Regions from separate parts of the Sutcliffiella cohnii genome, predicted to be linked through region 3. Evidence: riboswitches for the same ligand, from Rfam matches in the RefSeq annotation. Region 3 holds a riboswitch; each other region holds the start of a gene.
The links. Region 3 has a riboswitch for thiamine pyrophosphate ahead of thiT (energy-coupled thiamine transporter ThiT). Riboswitches for the same ligand answer to the same signal wherever they lie in the genome.
Positions count from the first base shown of each region.

Region 1: another riboswitch for thiamine pyrophosphate. It lies ahead of tenA (thiaminase II); the one in region 3 lies ahead of thiT (energy-coupled thiamine transporter ThiT).
Region 2: another riboswitch for thiamine pyrophosphate. It lies ahead of tenA (thiaminase II); the one in region 3 lies ahead of thiT (energy-coupled thiamine transporter ThiT).
Region 4: another riboswitch for thiamine pyrophosphate. It lies ahead of thiC (phosphomethylpyrimidine synthase ThiC); the one in region 3 lies ahead of thiT (energy-coupled thiamine transporter ThiT).

Region 1 covers NZ_CP018866.1:761,026-764,665, forward strand. Annotated here, with positions in the region: gene BC6307_RS03665 (efflux RND transporter permease subunit) at 1-951, shown strand, start outside; TPP riboswitch at 1,276-1,382, shown strand; gene tenA (thiaminase II) at 1,547-2,227, shown strand; gene BC6307_RS03675 (ECF transporter S component) at 2,240-2,821, shown strand; gene BC6307_RS03680 (ABC transporter ATP-binding protein) at 2,876-3,640, shown strand, end outside.
Region 2 covers NZ_CP018866.1:1,752,522-1,756,161, reverse strand. Annotated here, with positions in the region: gene BC6307_RS08655 (hypothetical protein) at 195-1,130, opposite strand; gene tenA (thiaminase II) at 1,246-1,917, opposite strand; TPP riboswitch at 1,992-2,093, opposite strand; gene BC6307_RS08645 (DUF1284 domain-containing protein) at 2,296-2,712, shown strand; gene BC6307_RS08640 (DMP19 family protein) at 2,765-3,214, opposite strand.
Region 3 covers NZ_CP018866.1:1,920,073-1,923,712, reverse strand. Annotated here, with positions in the region: gene BC6307_RS09495 (ATP-binding protein) at 1-392, opposite strand, end outside; gene BC6307_RS09490 (NAD(P)-dependent oxidoreductase) at 611-1,483, shown strand; gene thiT (energy-coupled thiamine transporter ThiT) at 1,546-2,082, opposite strand; TPP riboswitch at 2,147-2,248, opposite strand; gene hutG (formimidoylglutamase) at 2,314-3,276, opposite strand; gene hutI (imidazolonepropionase) at 3,266-3,640, opposite strand, start outside.
Region 4 covers NZ_CP018866.1:4,259,864-4,263,503, forward strand. Annotated here, with positions in the region: gene thiC (phosphomethylpyrimidine synthase ThiC) at 1-1,325, opposite strand, end outside; TPP riboswitch at 1,472-1,586, opposite strand; gene BC6307_RS21310 (immunity protein YezG family protein) at 1,953-2,363, opposite strand; gene BC6307_RS25395 (DNA/RNA non-specific endonuclease) at 2,353-3,640, opposite strand, start outside.

The DNA.
Region 1 (3,640 bases), 1.2 Mb from region 3:
GCAGGCCTAACGAATTTTCAAATTAGACAAATGATCGAGCAAGCTTTTCTGCATTTTCCAATCGGAGAGGTTACAGTTAATAACGAAACGCTTCCCTTAATCGTAACATGGGAGGAGCGAATAAACAGAAAAGCTGATTTATTGAACCTGGAAATTCCAACGAACGACGGAACAAGTAAACTATCTGAGTTTATTCAATTAAAAAGTGTAAACATGCCGAATGCAATTACTCATATAGATGGCGAGCGATATATTTCTATTTCTGCAGACATGGAAGGAAAAGATTTAGGATCTATTAATAGAGAAGTTCAAAATGTCATTCAAAAATTTGAAACACCTGTTGGATATACGGTTGCGGCAGCTGGTGATTTAGAACAGCAGCAGGAATTAATGGTAGAAATGATGATGATCTTAGGGTTAGCAATTTTCTTAGTGTATTTAGTGATGGCTGTGCAGTTTAATCATTTAATCCAACCTATTATTGTCATGTCAATCATACCGATGACGATAGTTGGAGTAATTTTAGGCTTAGTTCTAACCCAAAGAGAGCTAAGTATCATGTCAGCGATGGGTATCATTATGTTAATTGGAATTGTATTGAATAATGCAATCTTATTAATCGACCGGACTAACCAACTTCGTAATCAAGGTGAGGAAATTGAAAATGCCTTAATAGAAGCCGGGAAAAACCGTATTCGACCAATCTTTATGACAACATTAACGACAGCTGGTGGAATGTTACCTTTAGCGTTAGCTTCAGGAACATCAGGTAACTACCAAGCACCAATGGCAACCGTTATCATATCAGGCCTACTATTTGCAACCTTTATCACACTCCTACTCATCCCAGCCGTTTGCAAACTATTCTCTACTGTCGGGAAAGTAGGAAAGAAAATGTTTAAGAAAAAAAACCGAAGTAATAAAGATGAAAGCAGCGAAATAAATATTTAATATTGCAAAAGTAAACCTATTGAAAAACTGCACCAAGGCCGATGGATCTTATAAGGTTCGCCTTTCACACAAGTTTAGAACCGTGAGTGTAACGGAGCGGAAGGTGCGAGACTCCAGCGGGATGTAGAGGGAAGGTCGAGACCCCACAGGCGAAGCCGAGGAGGCTCGACTCCCTCCCCGCGGAAAGCGAGTACCTGCAGCGAAGAGGAACGGTCTGACTTAAAACGCTAACCTATTTTCGATATAGATATAGAAAAAACCTTTTGACATTTTAAAATAAACTGATATGATAATTATCAGAAAACACCTTAAAAATTTAATAATTAAGACCACTAGGGGTGCCTTTACAAGGCTGAGATTAGAGTGTGACTCTAAGACTCTTAGAACCTGATCTGGTTAACACCAGCGTAGGGAAGTGGACGGTTGTATTTTCATGCATGAATTATTTCCACGCATGAACTACATATCATTATGTTTAATCAACCACCTTCTTTGCGCACATGCGAAGAAGGTGGTTTTTTATTTTTTCGGAAAAAATAGTAGGGCCCACTATTTAATTCCGAAGCAACAAAATGTATCTAGGAGGATGATTAGGATGAAATTTTCACAAATAATTAGAAAAGAAGCAGATCATATATGGGAGGCAAGCTTTCAACATCCATTTGTTACAGGAATTGCTGATGGAACACTTTCCTTGGAAAGCTTTAAATATTACGTAATGCAAGATGCATATTATTTAAGTCACTTTGCAAAAGTTCAAGCATACGGAGGGGGGAAAGCATTTGACCTTCAAACAACTGCTAGACTTGCTGCACACGCACAAGGAACGTATGAAGCTGAACTGTCACTACATGAAAATTTTTCAAAACGTCTAGGAATTTCGGAAGAAGAACATAAAAACTTCCAACCAGCACCAACTGCTTACGCATACACATCCCATATGTACCGTGCAGTTTTAACTGGTGGATTAGGAGAAGTAATCGCAGCGTTATTACCGTGTTACTGGTTATACTATGAAATTGGTGAAAGGTTACAAGGTTCAACTCCTGAAGAACCAATCTATCAAGAATGGATTGCCGCCTACGGAGGGGACTGGTTCCGTCAATTAGTAGAAGAGCAAATTGATAGATTAGATGAATTAGCGGAAAAGGCAACAGAGGGAGAAAAAGAAAGAATGAAAGAGTATTTCCTGTTGAGTAGCCAATATGAATATTCGTTTTGGCAAATGGCTTACACATTAGAACGTTGGCCAGTTCAAGCGAAAGTAAAGCAGTAGGAGATTACGAGAATGAAAAAAAATTTAAAGCTAACAGATATATTAGTAACGATATTAATTTCCATCGTTTTTGGGATTGTATATAAAATTTGGGGTCCAGTGAGTGGGGTTATGAGCTCATTTGGACTACATATTGATGAGTTAGTATACGGTATGTGGTTCATTGCTGCTGCTGTTGCGTATTTAATTATTCGAAAAGCCGGTGTTGCATTTTTAGCAGAAGTGGCAGCGGCATCTGGTGAACTATTAATGGGGTCAGAATACGGTGTAATCGTACTAGTATACGGAATCGTACAAGGATTATTTGCAGAAGCAGTGTTTGCCTCCTTTCGCTATAAACGATTTGATCTATTAGTCGTTTCTCTTGCTGGAGCTAGTTCAGCGGTAGGGTCACTTTTATTAGATTTGTTCCGAGGATATTTATTAGATTTAGTATGGTGGAGTGTGACATTAAAAGTATTTTTCCGCATTGTAGGCGGCATTTTCTTCACCGGCTTTGTTGCGTATGCATTAGTGAAAGCATTAGAAAAAACAGGGGTAACGAAACTATTAAGACCAGCTAGTAAAGAAGATTATGAGTCTTTGAGTAAATAGCAAAAAGAGGGATTTTGAAACGTTTAAATTAAAGCGCATTAAAAGGAGAGAGTCATGACACAAATTAAAGTGGAAAATTTACGTCTAAAATATGCAGGGGATGAAATGCTTTTCCACGATGTCTCTTTTTCTTGTAAACACGGCGAGAAAATTTTGTTCCTCGGTCCTTCAGGGTGTGGGAAATCAACCCTATTACAGGTTATTTCTGGGTTAATACCGACTGTAATGGAAGTACCGATGCGTGCGGATAACATAATAACACCGGAGTCTTGGGGCTATGTGTTCCAAGACCCGGATTCTCAGTTTTGCATGCCTTATGTAGACGAGGAACTTGCATTTGTACTTGAAAATTTAGCGGTACCGAGAGAAAAAATGGACTGTAAAATAAATTACTTACTTAACGAAGTAGGCTTAGAGCTTCCACACCCCCACACGAAAATAAATGAACTGTCTGGTGGAATGAAACAAAGGCTAGCGATTGCTTCTGTGTTAGCAATGGAACCAGATGTTTTATTTTTAGATGAACCAACGGCGCTATTAGACCCAGAAGGAACAAAGGAAGTGTGGGACACAATTAAACGGGTAGGAGAAGAAAAGACAGTCATTATTGTCGAGCATAAATTAAACTATCTGTTAGATTGGGTAGAGCGTGTAGTCGTTTTTGACGATAAAGGAACAATCATAGCGGACGGAGCTACTTTAGAAGTTTTCTCGCAATACAAGGAAAAGTTAAAAGAATATGGCATTTGGTATCCCGGAGTTTGGGAGGAAGTGATTGATCCAACTAATTTAAACCAAAATCCAGAAAAGGGAGAATCG
Region 2 (3,640 bases), 170 kb from region 3:
TTTTGAAAAGTTGTTAAGTATTTTTCGACTCCTGTTAAGTATTTCTGAAAAGCTGTTAAGTAATTTTCGATTCCTGTTAAGTATTTCTGAAAAGCTGTTAAGTAATTTTCGATTCCTGTTAAGTATTTCTAAAAAGTTATGATGTTCATATTCATCCCGGCGTTTTTCTACTCCATTTCCTAACTTTTTTCCTACTAACTCTCCAACACTTCTATTCTTTCTGCTTGTACATTAATTAGTTCCTTCTCCAAGTCACTCTTTTGCTCTAAGAGGATTTTCAAAACTCTAGATACGTCTATTTTCGTTTTTTCTGTTTGGTCGTAACAGTCATTAATTTTTCCGTGTACAATCCAATCAACAATGATGCCGTCAAAGAAGTAGTCTGCAAATGTTAATAATCCACCTGTCTCGAAATTCGCATCAAAATGACTTTCAATATCTAACAACTCCTCTTGAAACTGGCGTAAACGGCTTTGAGCTTGATGTATGTAACGTTTTGCCTCATCAAACCGACTATGTTTCATTGCGGTAGAAATGATCCCTCCACCGAACATATCAAATGTGGACCAATTTTTTGCCGAATTTAATTCATTCAACGCTCTATTTAATGCCAAAACAGTGCTATTACCCGCATCTATTGCCTCTTCATATTCTTTTAAACTAGCAGTTATCGTTGCTTCTCGATCAGCAAGTGTATATAGTCTTTCGCTCCATATGGAATGTTTGTCATGAATTAAGCGCTCTTTTTCTTGAATAATTTTTTCATACTCTATATCGGCATACGCAACATCGAGGTGCTTATCCTTATATTCTTCTAACTCTCGCTCCATATCGGAAATTGTTTCTAACGCTTCAGTGTACTTTAACTTCGCAGCTAATACTTCTTGCTGCTCTTTATCTAACTTTTCAAGCTTTCTACCGATTATTGTGTAAAAAATATTTGATAAGGAGAAGCTTTCTAATCGAGTAACATCTTCCTTTTCTTTCAACAATTGCTTTTCTAATTTATTTTTCTTAGATTCTTCTGCCTGTAAGGATGCATGTAACCGTTCGATATGCTCCTCATATTTTACTTTTTTACGCATTTTTTCTTTTGATACTATTAACTTTTCATTTAAGTCTGTGAACAAATTGTTTCCCCCTTAATACTTCTATACTAATAGTACGAAATATTAAGTATAGAAGTTTCATTACGTTAAAACGAAAAAAAGAGTAACGAAGCATCGTTACTCTAGTATATCTTAGTTATTCTCCCGGCCACATTTGGTTGTTGTACGCCATGTCCCAGAACATATATTCAAATCGTGTTGTGTTTAAAAAGATTTTCTCTAATTCTAGTAGCTCAGTGTCCGATTTTCCTTCTGCTAATTCATCCATTAAATCAATACACCACGTTGCAAGCTGACCAAATTCCTCTGAGCTGTACATACGAACCCATTCACCATACAACTCATGATCCGTTGCACCAGGAATTTGACTTAACTCTTTCCCAATTTCCCAATAGCTCCACGCACAAGGCAAAAGGGCTGCTACGAGTTCCGCCAACGTCCCGTTTTGTCCTTTATGTAACATATAATGTGTATAAGCTAAAGTGATAGGAGACGGCTCCGCATTTTCTAACTCTTCAGGAGATATACCAAACTGAGCTGCATAACTACGGTGAAGATCCATTTCTTCATGTAGCGTTCCGTGCAATAGCGCTGCAAATTTCTCCATCGTTTTCACATCTGTTGCTTTTAATGCCCCAATACTGAACAATTTAGCATAGTCAATTAAATACACATAATCTTGGACCATATAAAATCTGAATTTCTCTTTATCTAGTGTCCCGTTCCCCATTTCCACCACAAATGGATGGGAATGATTTTGTCTCCAAATTGGCTCTAACTTCTCTTTTAATCTCTCAGTAAATTTCATTTGTATCCTCTCCTTTTTAAAAATAAAAAACCACTCTCTAAAAGAAAGTGGTTATAGTTGAAAGAGACATACCTGTCCTATATACTCCACTTCCCTTCGCTAGCATTACCTAGAGCAGGTTAAAGGGTTAAGACAGATTGTCTCTCTCAGCTAAAAAAGCACCCCTAGTGTTTTTACACTATTTAACTACATCTTGATGTTAACAAACATTCTGAACATTTACAAGCCGTACCACTTTCATAAACTAGTTTCTATGTGTGGCCTTTAAGAAAGTTAACAACATTAGTGAATTTTAAATACTCATAAATTATGATACTATAAAAATATGTTAACTTTGATTAAATTTCAGTTTACTTATAGAAGTGATCGGAGGTAATTATGTACAGATTGCGCGGACATCATTTATTTTGCCTACTTGGCTATCGAGGGATGGGGTATTCAAAAGAGTATGTGGAGAATATGACGAAATTGCATCAAACGCTTCGAAACGATCCTGAAACATGGATTCAAATCGTAAAAGGACCAGATCAATTGTGTGAAAAATATCCTAACACCGGTGAATATCATTGTAAAGACAAAACCATATATGAGCGGGATGCCGCTATTTTAGAAAAGATGGATTTAAAAATTGGGCAAATGCTAAAATGGAAAGACATTGAATTTCGAATTCGTCAGCATGTAGTGCCAACTGATATACAAACCGTTTGTGAGTCTTGTTCATGGAGAACATATGGTGTGTGTGAGGAAGGTGTACAGGAAATGTTGGATGGGAAAGGATTGAGAAAAGTAGAGTAATTGGAAAACAGTTCTTACTCTCTTAGCAAGAACTGTTCCCCCCCTTCCTATACTACTCATTGATTAATTGTGGATATACTTTTACAAAATACTCTTCTAATAGCTGTTCTAGTTTACCATCTTGAGAGTAATATTCTCGATCAGCTATTTCAATGACCTGATAAAAACTGTCCTCGACCATTTCCCCTGCTTCTAGAGCTTTAAAAAACTGCCACATCTCGTAGCCATACTTTTTCATAATAACTGCACATTCATTGGCACCTATTTTTACTAAAACGTAAATTAAATCGTTTAAATAATCGGATACACCTACTTCTTCAATATCCCCCTGCATCCAATTGAAGAAACTTTCATGCCCTCCGCTTTCTAGCTCTGAATAGTACTGAAAGACGATAAATAATTCGTTGAGCATTTTACTTTCTGTTGGATAATCATTACTACTTATTATTTGTATTACTGCATTCCATATGTCGTCTTTACTCATCTTTTCTAGTTTTGTCATTGTCCTATCTTCTTTCTTTAGTTAGTTTACTTTTTTATTTTTCGACAAAATGTTTGAAAAACCTCTATATCACTTGTGATTTTTTGATAAATATTTAAAGCTTGTTTGCAATTAAAATAAACGAGCTTGTCCAAGTTCCATATTCACGCTGACTTTACATAGTTTTATGCTTAAAAAATCGGAGGGTATGCACCACTTTGACCAAGCATATGCATCACTTCCCGTTTCCTATGCACCAACACTACCTTTATGCTGACTTTTCGGTAGCTTATGCACCACAACCGGTGAGGGTATGCACTACTTTGACCTAACCTATGCACCACTTCCCGTTTCCTACGCACCAGCACTACCTTTATGCTGACTTTTCGGTAGCTTATGCACCACAACCGGTGAGGATATGCACTACTTTGACCTAACCTATGCATC
Region 3 (3,640 bases):
TATAATTTATTATTAGTAGGTGACCAACCTGGTACTTGTGAAAAAGTGAACAGCCACTCTCTTTCATTTATGTTAGCTGAGGAACCAACAGAAACTATATTTGCTTTTCCACACAAAAATCCATCTGCAGTTTTTAACCTTACTAAAAAAGAAGCAGAATTGGTAGGTTGTTCAACTAAATTTTCAACTAAATATAGATCTTCTTGATGAATGTGTTCTCTAATAGGTTTTCCAATTAATTTAGAATTGTCCATGTTTAATAATGTCTCACTAGAAGTTGAGCAATATTTTATCTTTCCCAATTGGTCAATTACTAAAAATAAGCTTATGTTATTACTATCTGGATCAGATTGGTCTATTTCAGATTGAACAGGAGAATGGTAATATCCCATAACTTCCCCCCCTAATCATTTTATATATTAATATATTTAATTTGGTTTTAATTATACAATATATTCCGAATTTTTTCTAAACTTTTTCATCAATATGTAGATTCATGTCTTTTTTTTGCATATCACCTGTTCATTTACAGAAATAAATACTTTGGATTTTTTATATTTTACTATAAAATATATGGTAATGACGTATACATAACAAGGGGGAAATGTTCATGAACAATAGAGAAACTGTTGCTTTCGTAGGTACTGGGGTAATGGGGAATAGTATGGCTGGCCATTTATTAAGAGCTGGCTATCATGTTAACGTGTACACAAGAACAAAAGAAAAAGCAGAAAATTTAATAAGCTCTGGAGCAAAATGGTGTTCTACCCCAGCTGAAGCTGTAGCTGATGCGAAATATACGATTACAATCGTTGGTTACCCAAAAGATGTTGAAGAAGTTTATTTCGGAAAAGATGGAATATTAGAAAATGCAAAGCAAGGTTCTTTCGTCATTGATATGACAACATCAACGCCTTCATTAGCAAAAAAGATTTATGCAGCAGCAAAAGAAAAAGGGATTTATAGTTTAGATGCACCTGTATCAGGTGGAGACGTTGGTGCTAAAGAAGCTCGCCTTACCATTATGGTAGGTGGTGATAAAGATGCATATAAAACATGCCTACCTCTGTTCGAAAGAATGGGTAAAAATATCGTATTACAAGGTGAGGCTGGCTCAGGACAACATACGAAAATGTGCAATCAAATTGCGATTGCCACAAATATGATCGGAGTATGTGAATCACTTGCATATGCAAAGAGCTCTGGGCTAGATCCTGTGAAAGTGTTAGAAACGATAACGACTGGTGCTGCAAATAGTTTTTCCCTTAGTAAGTTAGCACCTAGAATACTTGCAGGTGATTTTGAACCCGGTTTTTATGTGAAGCATTTTATTAAAGATATGGGGATTGCCTTAGCTGAGGCTGAAGCAATGGGGTTAAAACTGCCTGGGCTTTCTTTAGCTATCGATATGTATGAAGAGCTTGCCAATAAAGGAGAAGAAAATAGCGGTACACAAGCGTTGTATAAATTATGGGAAATGTAATATTAATGTATTAATAGTAAAATAAAAAGCTGCTTCCTCGCATAGAAGCAGCTTTATAAGTTTTAAGCGTTTGCTTTAAAAAACTTCGGATAAAATTTATATATAATTACTAGTATCGCTATTGTAATAAGCATTTCTGGAACTAAATAAGACAAGTTATAAATAATAGAATATAATACAACCGGTATTCCATCTGGAGCATATTCACCGAACCAAATTACTCCTGAAAGGAAATGACTTATTAAACGTAATGCGGTTCCAAATATCATACCAACTACAATTGTACGAATAGTTACTCCTTTTACGGCAAAAATAGCGGCGAATCCTAACAGTGCAAATGGTAATGGGTAATCTAGAATAAGTTGCGCAGGATGAACAACATAACCTCCTGTTAACCAATTAATAACCCCTACTAATAGTCCGGTTACAACCCCCGCTTTCCAACCTCGTCTAAAAGCAATAACAAAGATTGGAACCATAATTAAAGATATAGATCCACCGTACGCCCAAAGCGCACCAAATTTCACATAGCTTAAAATAACTGCAAGTGCTGCCATCATAGATATTTCTACCATTGTGACTAAACGTTCTCTTTCCATCTGTCTCTCCCTTTCATGTATCCACTAGAAGGCTAGATTAAAGGAACATTTAGAAACGGTTAGAATAAAATAACAACCACTTCCCTACGCTAGTATAAACTAGATCAGGTTCCAAGAGTTAAGGTGTTCACCTCTCTCAGCCTTATCGGCACCTCTAGTGGACTTTCATTTACTTTTCCAATCAATATTGTAACATAATTTTAACAAAAGGGGAAAATTTTAATTGGAACACTATGAAATATCGATTCCTCGTAAATACTCTAGCATAACGTGAACCGCTACACGACTCGTCATATCCCGAAAATCGATTGTTGGATCTATTTCTACAATATCTATTCCACACACTTTATCGTGTTGAGCTACCTTATATACAGCTTCTAACAATTCACGAGAAGTCATGCCTCCGGGACCTAATGCTGGACAACCTGGAGCGTATGCTTGGTCGAGTACATCCATGTCAACTGAGATGTAAATATGATCCACTTTGCCTTGTAAATATTCCAGCGATTCTTCTATAACACACAATATCCCTTTTTCTTGAACATCTTTCATCGTAGAAATACGAATACCTTTCTCAAGAGCAAATTGATGATAATATTCGCTATTAGAGTAGTTTCGAATCCCCACTTGTACTAGGTGGGCACCTTGAAGGACTTCATCCGAAAGTAACCTATTGAATGGTGTACCATTAGTTGGCCCACCATCTTCCGTATTTCTTAAGTCATGATGTGCATCAAATTGAATAACACCAATTGTACCGGCCTTTGCGTTACTCATTCCTTTTACTAGCGAATAAGTAATAGAATGATCCCCACCTATAAAAATAGGGTGTAGGGACGGATTTTCCCTAATTAGCTTCTCTATACTTTGTTCAATGCGGCGATAGCTTTCTTTTATATCTGTTGCATGCATGAGCACATCTCCACAATCGGTAAGTTTACTAGATTGCAGGTCTTCTCTAGTCTCTACTGCATATGTTGAATAGTTGTGAAAAAGTTTTCTTACAGTAGCAGGAGTGAAGCATGCCCCAGAATGACTAATAGATGGCTTGGATAAAGGAACACCAATAACGGCTGTTCCTTTTATCTCCTCTATGCCATTCCACTCCTGTAACAGAGAAGCTGCTTTTTTGTAGTAGCGATCTGTAAACAGTGGACTGCCAGCTTTTTGAATAAACGTTTCCTTATCCAACATAGGCCCCACCTTTCGCTACTTCTTCTCCGTTTAAATAAACTGTATTCGTGTGGTTTACCCCGTAATGATAAGGAACATATAAATAGTTTGGCGCATTCCATACAACTACATTTGCTTTACGTCCTACTTTTAATGCGCCTGCACTACTCCCACGATTAATAGCATGTGCAGAATTAATCGTGACAGCATTCCAAATTTCTTCTGGCGTGAGCTTTAACTTTAGCATTGCTAAGTTCATAATTAGTTGAATGTTTTCGGTAGGAGAGCTACCCGGATTAAAATCTGTCGCTAGTGCAACCGCGGTACCGTTATCAATCATTTCCCTTCCGCGAGCGTAACCTTCTTTATTTAAATAAAATGTCGT
Region 4 (3,640 bases), 2.3 Mb from region 3:
GAAGTAATATGATCATACCCAGGAGCAATATCAGTTGTTAAAGGCCCAAGAGTATAGAATGGAGCTTCTTGACATACTTCTAGTTGCTTATCCATATTCTCTTTAATCAGGTGCATGGGTACGTGCCCGGGTCCTTCAACCATCACTTGTACATCGTGCTTCCAAGCAATCTTTGTCAGTTCTCCAAGCGTTTCTAATTCAGCAAACTGTGCTTCATCATTCGCATCTGCAATTGAGCCAGGACGTAGCCCATCACCCAACGAGAAGGATATATCATAAGCTTTCATAATTTCGCAGATTTCCTCAAAATGTGTATATAAAAAGTTTTCCTGATGATGATATAGGCACCATTGAGCCATAATCGATCCACCACGGGATACAATTCCTGTTACCCGCTTTGCTGTTAATGGAACGTAGCGAAGCAGAACACCCGCGTGAATAGTGAAATAATCGACACCTTGTTCGGCTTGTTCAATTAAAGTATCACGGTAGATCTCCCATGTTAAATCTTCCGCAACACCATTTACCTTTTCAAGAGCTTGATAGATTGGGACAGTCCCGACAGGAACAGGTGAATTTCGAATAATCCATTCCCTAGTTGTGTGAATATGTTTTCCTGTTGATAAGTCCATAATATTATCAGCACCCCAGCGTGTAGCCCATGTCATTTTTTCAACTTCATTCTCAATGGAAGAAGTAACAGCTGAGTTACCAATATTGGCGTTGATTTTCACATGGAAATTTCGCCCTATGATCATAGGTTCAATCTCGGGATGGTTGATATTTGCTGGAATAATCGCGCGTCCCCTGGCCACTTCATCCCGTACAAATTCAGGATCCATATTTTCTCTTATTGCAATAAACTCCATCTCAGGTGTGATCATACCTTTTTTTGCATAATGAAGTTGTGTTACATTTTTCCCTTTTTGTGCCCGTAGTGGCTTCCGCTTTAAACCTGGAAACATATTTTGAGTGGTCCGAGGATCGTTCTCATCTCTATACCCATTATCCTGCGGCTTGATATCACGCCCTTTGTATTCCTCTACATCGCCACGTTCTTGAATCCAAGAACTTCGCAGGGCTGGCAGACCTTTTGTTATGTCAATAGAATAATTAGGGTCTGTATAAGGTCCGCTGGTATCATACACGCGCACAGGGGGATTATCTTCTTCCCCAAATGAACCGGTTGTCGGACTTAACTCAATTTCACGCATCGGAACTTTGATATCGGGTCTAGATCCCTCCACATATACCTTTTTACTACCATTAAAGTTAGACATGATGGAAATACTTTGCTTGTTTAATGAAGATGTTGTTAATGACATGATCAATCTCTCCCTTTTTCGATAATAGGGACAGGATCTAGAACACAACAAGTGGAAAAGCTTTAGAAGAGCTCATGAAGTACGTAAAAAAGCCGGTGTCCAATTAATGGTTGGACCCGGCTAATATGTATATAGAAGTAGTGCTTTATTGACGCCATTAACTTCCCCACGCTGGTATGAACCAGATCAGGTCCCAAGAGTCAAGAAACTTCAACGTGTTTCTTTCTCAGCCCAACTCATTGGACTCCCCTAGTTAAATCTATTCAGTTTAATTTAAGTATACCTCACCTGCTATAGAAATGAAAGAATAATTTGAAAGTTATTCGCAACTGATATTCCCACTCTTTCAATACAATCCGTACGTATGGAGTGATTTCACCCATTCTCTTTTCACAAAGATTACAAATTATAGTTTACCTTGGTCATGCAGCCTAAGAACAGTGGGACCAAATGAAACGAAGGGACAGGAATATCATACACACATTTGTTAACAGTATTGTAAAAAAAAAAAAAAAATGTGTGGACGACTTTCCTGTCCCCTCGTCCCACTTCCTATCTATGTGAACTTCTTTCCAGTCGCTTGTTTCACCCAAGTGCTTAGTTTTAAGTTGATTAATCTACTATTAATTACACTAAGTTTTCTGCTTCCCACTTATCTTGTTTCTCGACAGGGCTCAGCTCAGAAATGTCCTCATATCCATAGTTAACTTTCATTTTTCCTGTGCTATCTAAAATAAAAGTTAAATTAGTCCATTGTTCTACTTCTTGTTTCCTAAATTCTTCCCACAATCTAGCAAAACATTTATATAGCTCATTTTCCATTTCTTCATAATTATCTTCTGAAATATTATATAAATCCGTTATGTCAAGGCTATATACAGGTTTTGACCTAGAATGTGTGTAATAGTAAAAAAACACCTTTTTATAACCTTCTCTAAATTCAGCATATAAAAAGATCTTTTTCCATTCTTCCGGAATTATATTTACTAATGTATTTGCAACTTGTTGATATATCTGTTCTGTTATTTTAGTTTCCATCTAACTTACCTCCTAGATAATTAGTTAATCTATCCGAGTATTTTTTTCCATCTATTGTATAGCTAACTTTAAACTCAGTCGGTCTAGAAGAATTCGCTTCGTAAATTGGCTTCACTTTAACTGTTACTTCTTTACCTGCTTGTAAAGCTTTTTTCCAAGAAGTCTCTAATACTTTGTATTCTTTCCTGTTCAGCGCAGCATTCATTGGTACTAAGTTATCAATTTCACCTGAACCCTTGAAAATACTAGCTATTAAATGTCCTCCATCATCATTTGGTAATCTATCTTCTCTGCCAACTGTCCTTTGTGCATAATTATTACGGTCTGCTTTCCCGAGTTGTAACGTCGCTTCCACATTTGTAATTCTTCCTTCACTATCCGTTTTATAATGGTAACCTTCTTTAGTTGAATACTCAATATTAGGTTTCAATGTTTTCTTACCATCAACTTTAGTGTATTGGTCGCCATAAGTCACTTTTTTAGAAAGGTCACCCTTCCCCAAATCCCCAACCTTATCAACAACCTTCGGGGCTACTTTCCCGCCAAGCCTTGCAGCCCCGCCACCGAGAATAGCAGCCGCTGCGACCCCGCGTTCCCAATCTTCTAACTCTCTTCCGGTCAGTGGGTCGTATCCTAAATAGACTTCACTTGCTGCTTTGAGGTTTCCAAAGAAGGGCAGGAAGTCAGCATAGGTAGAAATAGTCTCTGCATTTTGAGGTGCATTCCCTCCAAGTGGTTGTCCAAAGATGTTGTTCTCTCCAATATATCCCTCATAACTACTGGTCATGCCTGCGTACTGTTCCATGTTAGAGGATACTTCGCCGTTATCTACTCTCTTTAAATAGTCAACAATCGCCTGTTTTTCAACATCGGAAAAGGTAACTTCTCGAGGACTGTTAGGGTTAATCCATTTATTAAAGGAAAGAGCTGGCCCAATAGGATAAAGAAGACCAAAATGCCGTTGAAATGTCAGTTGTAACCACGGAAAGAGAAGATTAATTAGTCTATTCCTAGTCTTTTTATCACTTGAAAAATAACTTTCCCACCATTTGCCACGTTTCATTAAATTTGGAGATTGTAGCCTGTTAAACCTAGACGAACGATTCGCTAAATCCCTTTCAACTTGATTATACCGTTCCATCGATTGTTGTGTGAAGTTTTTTATCTTGCGCATTTTTCTTTCTATATCGTCTATTTCTCGGATGACTTTACTCAGCCTACCGTCTATATTATGTCTACTTCGAATACGATGGTCCAACCTCGCCCGGACCCTTGTG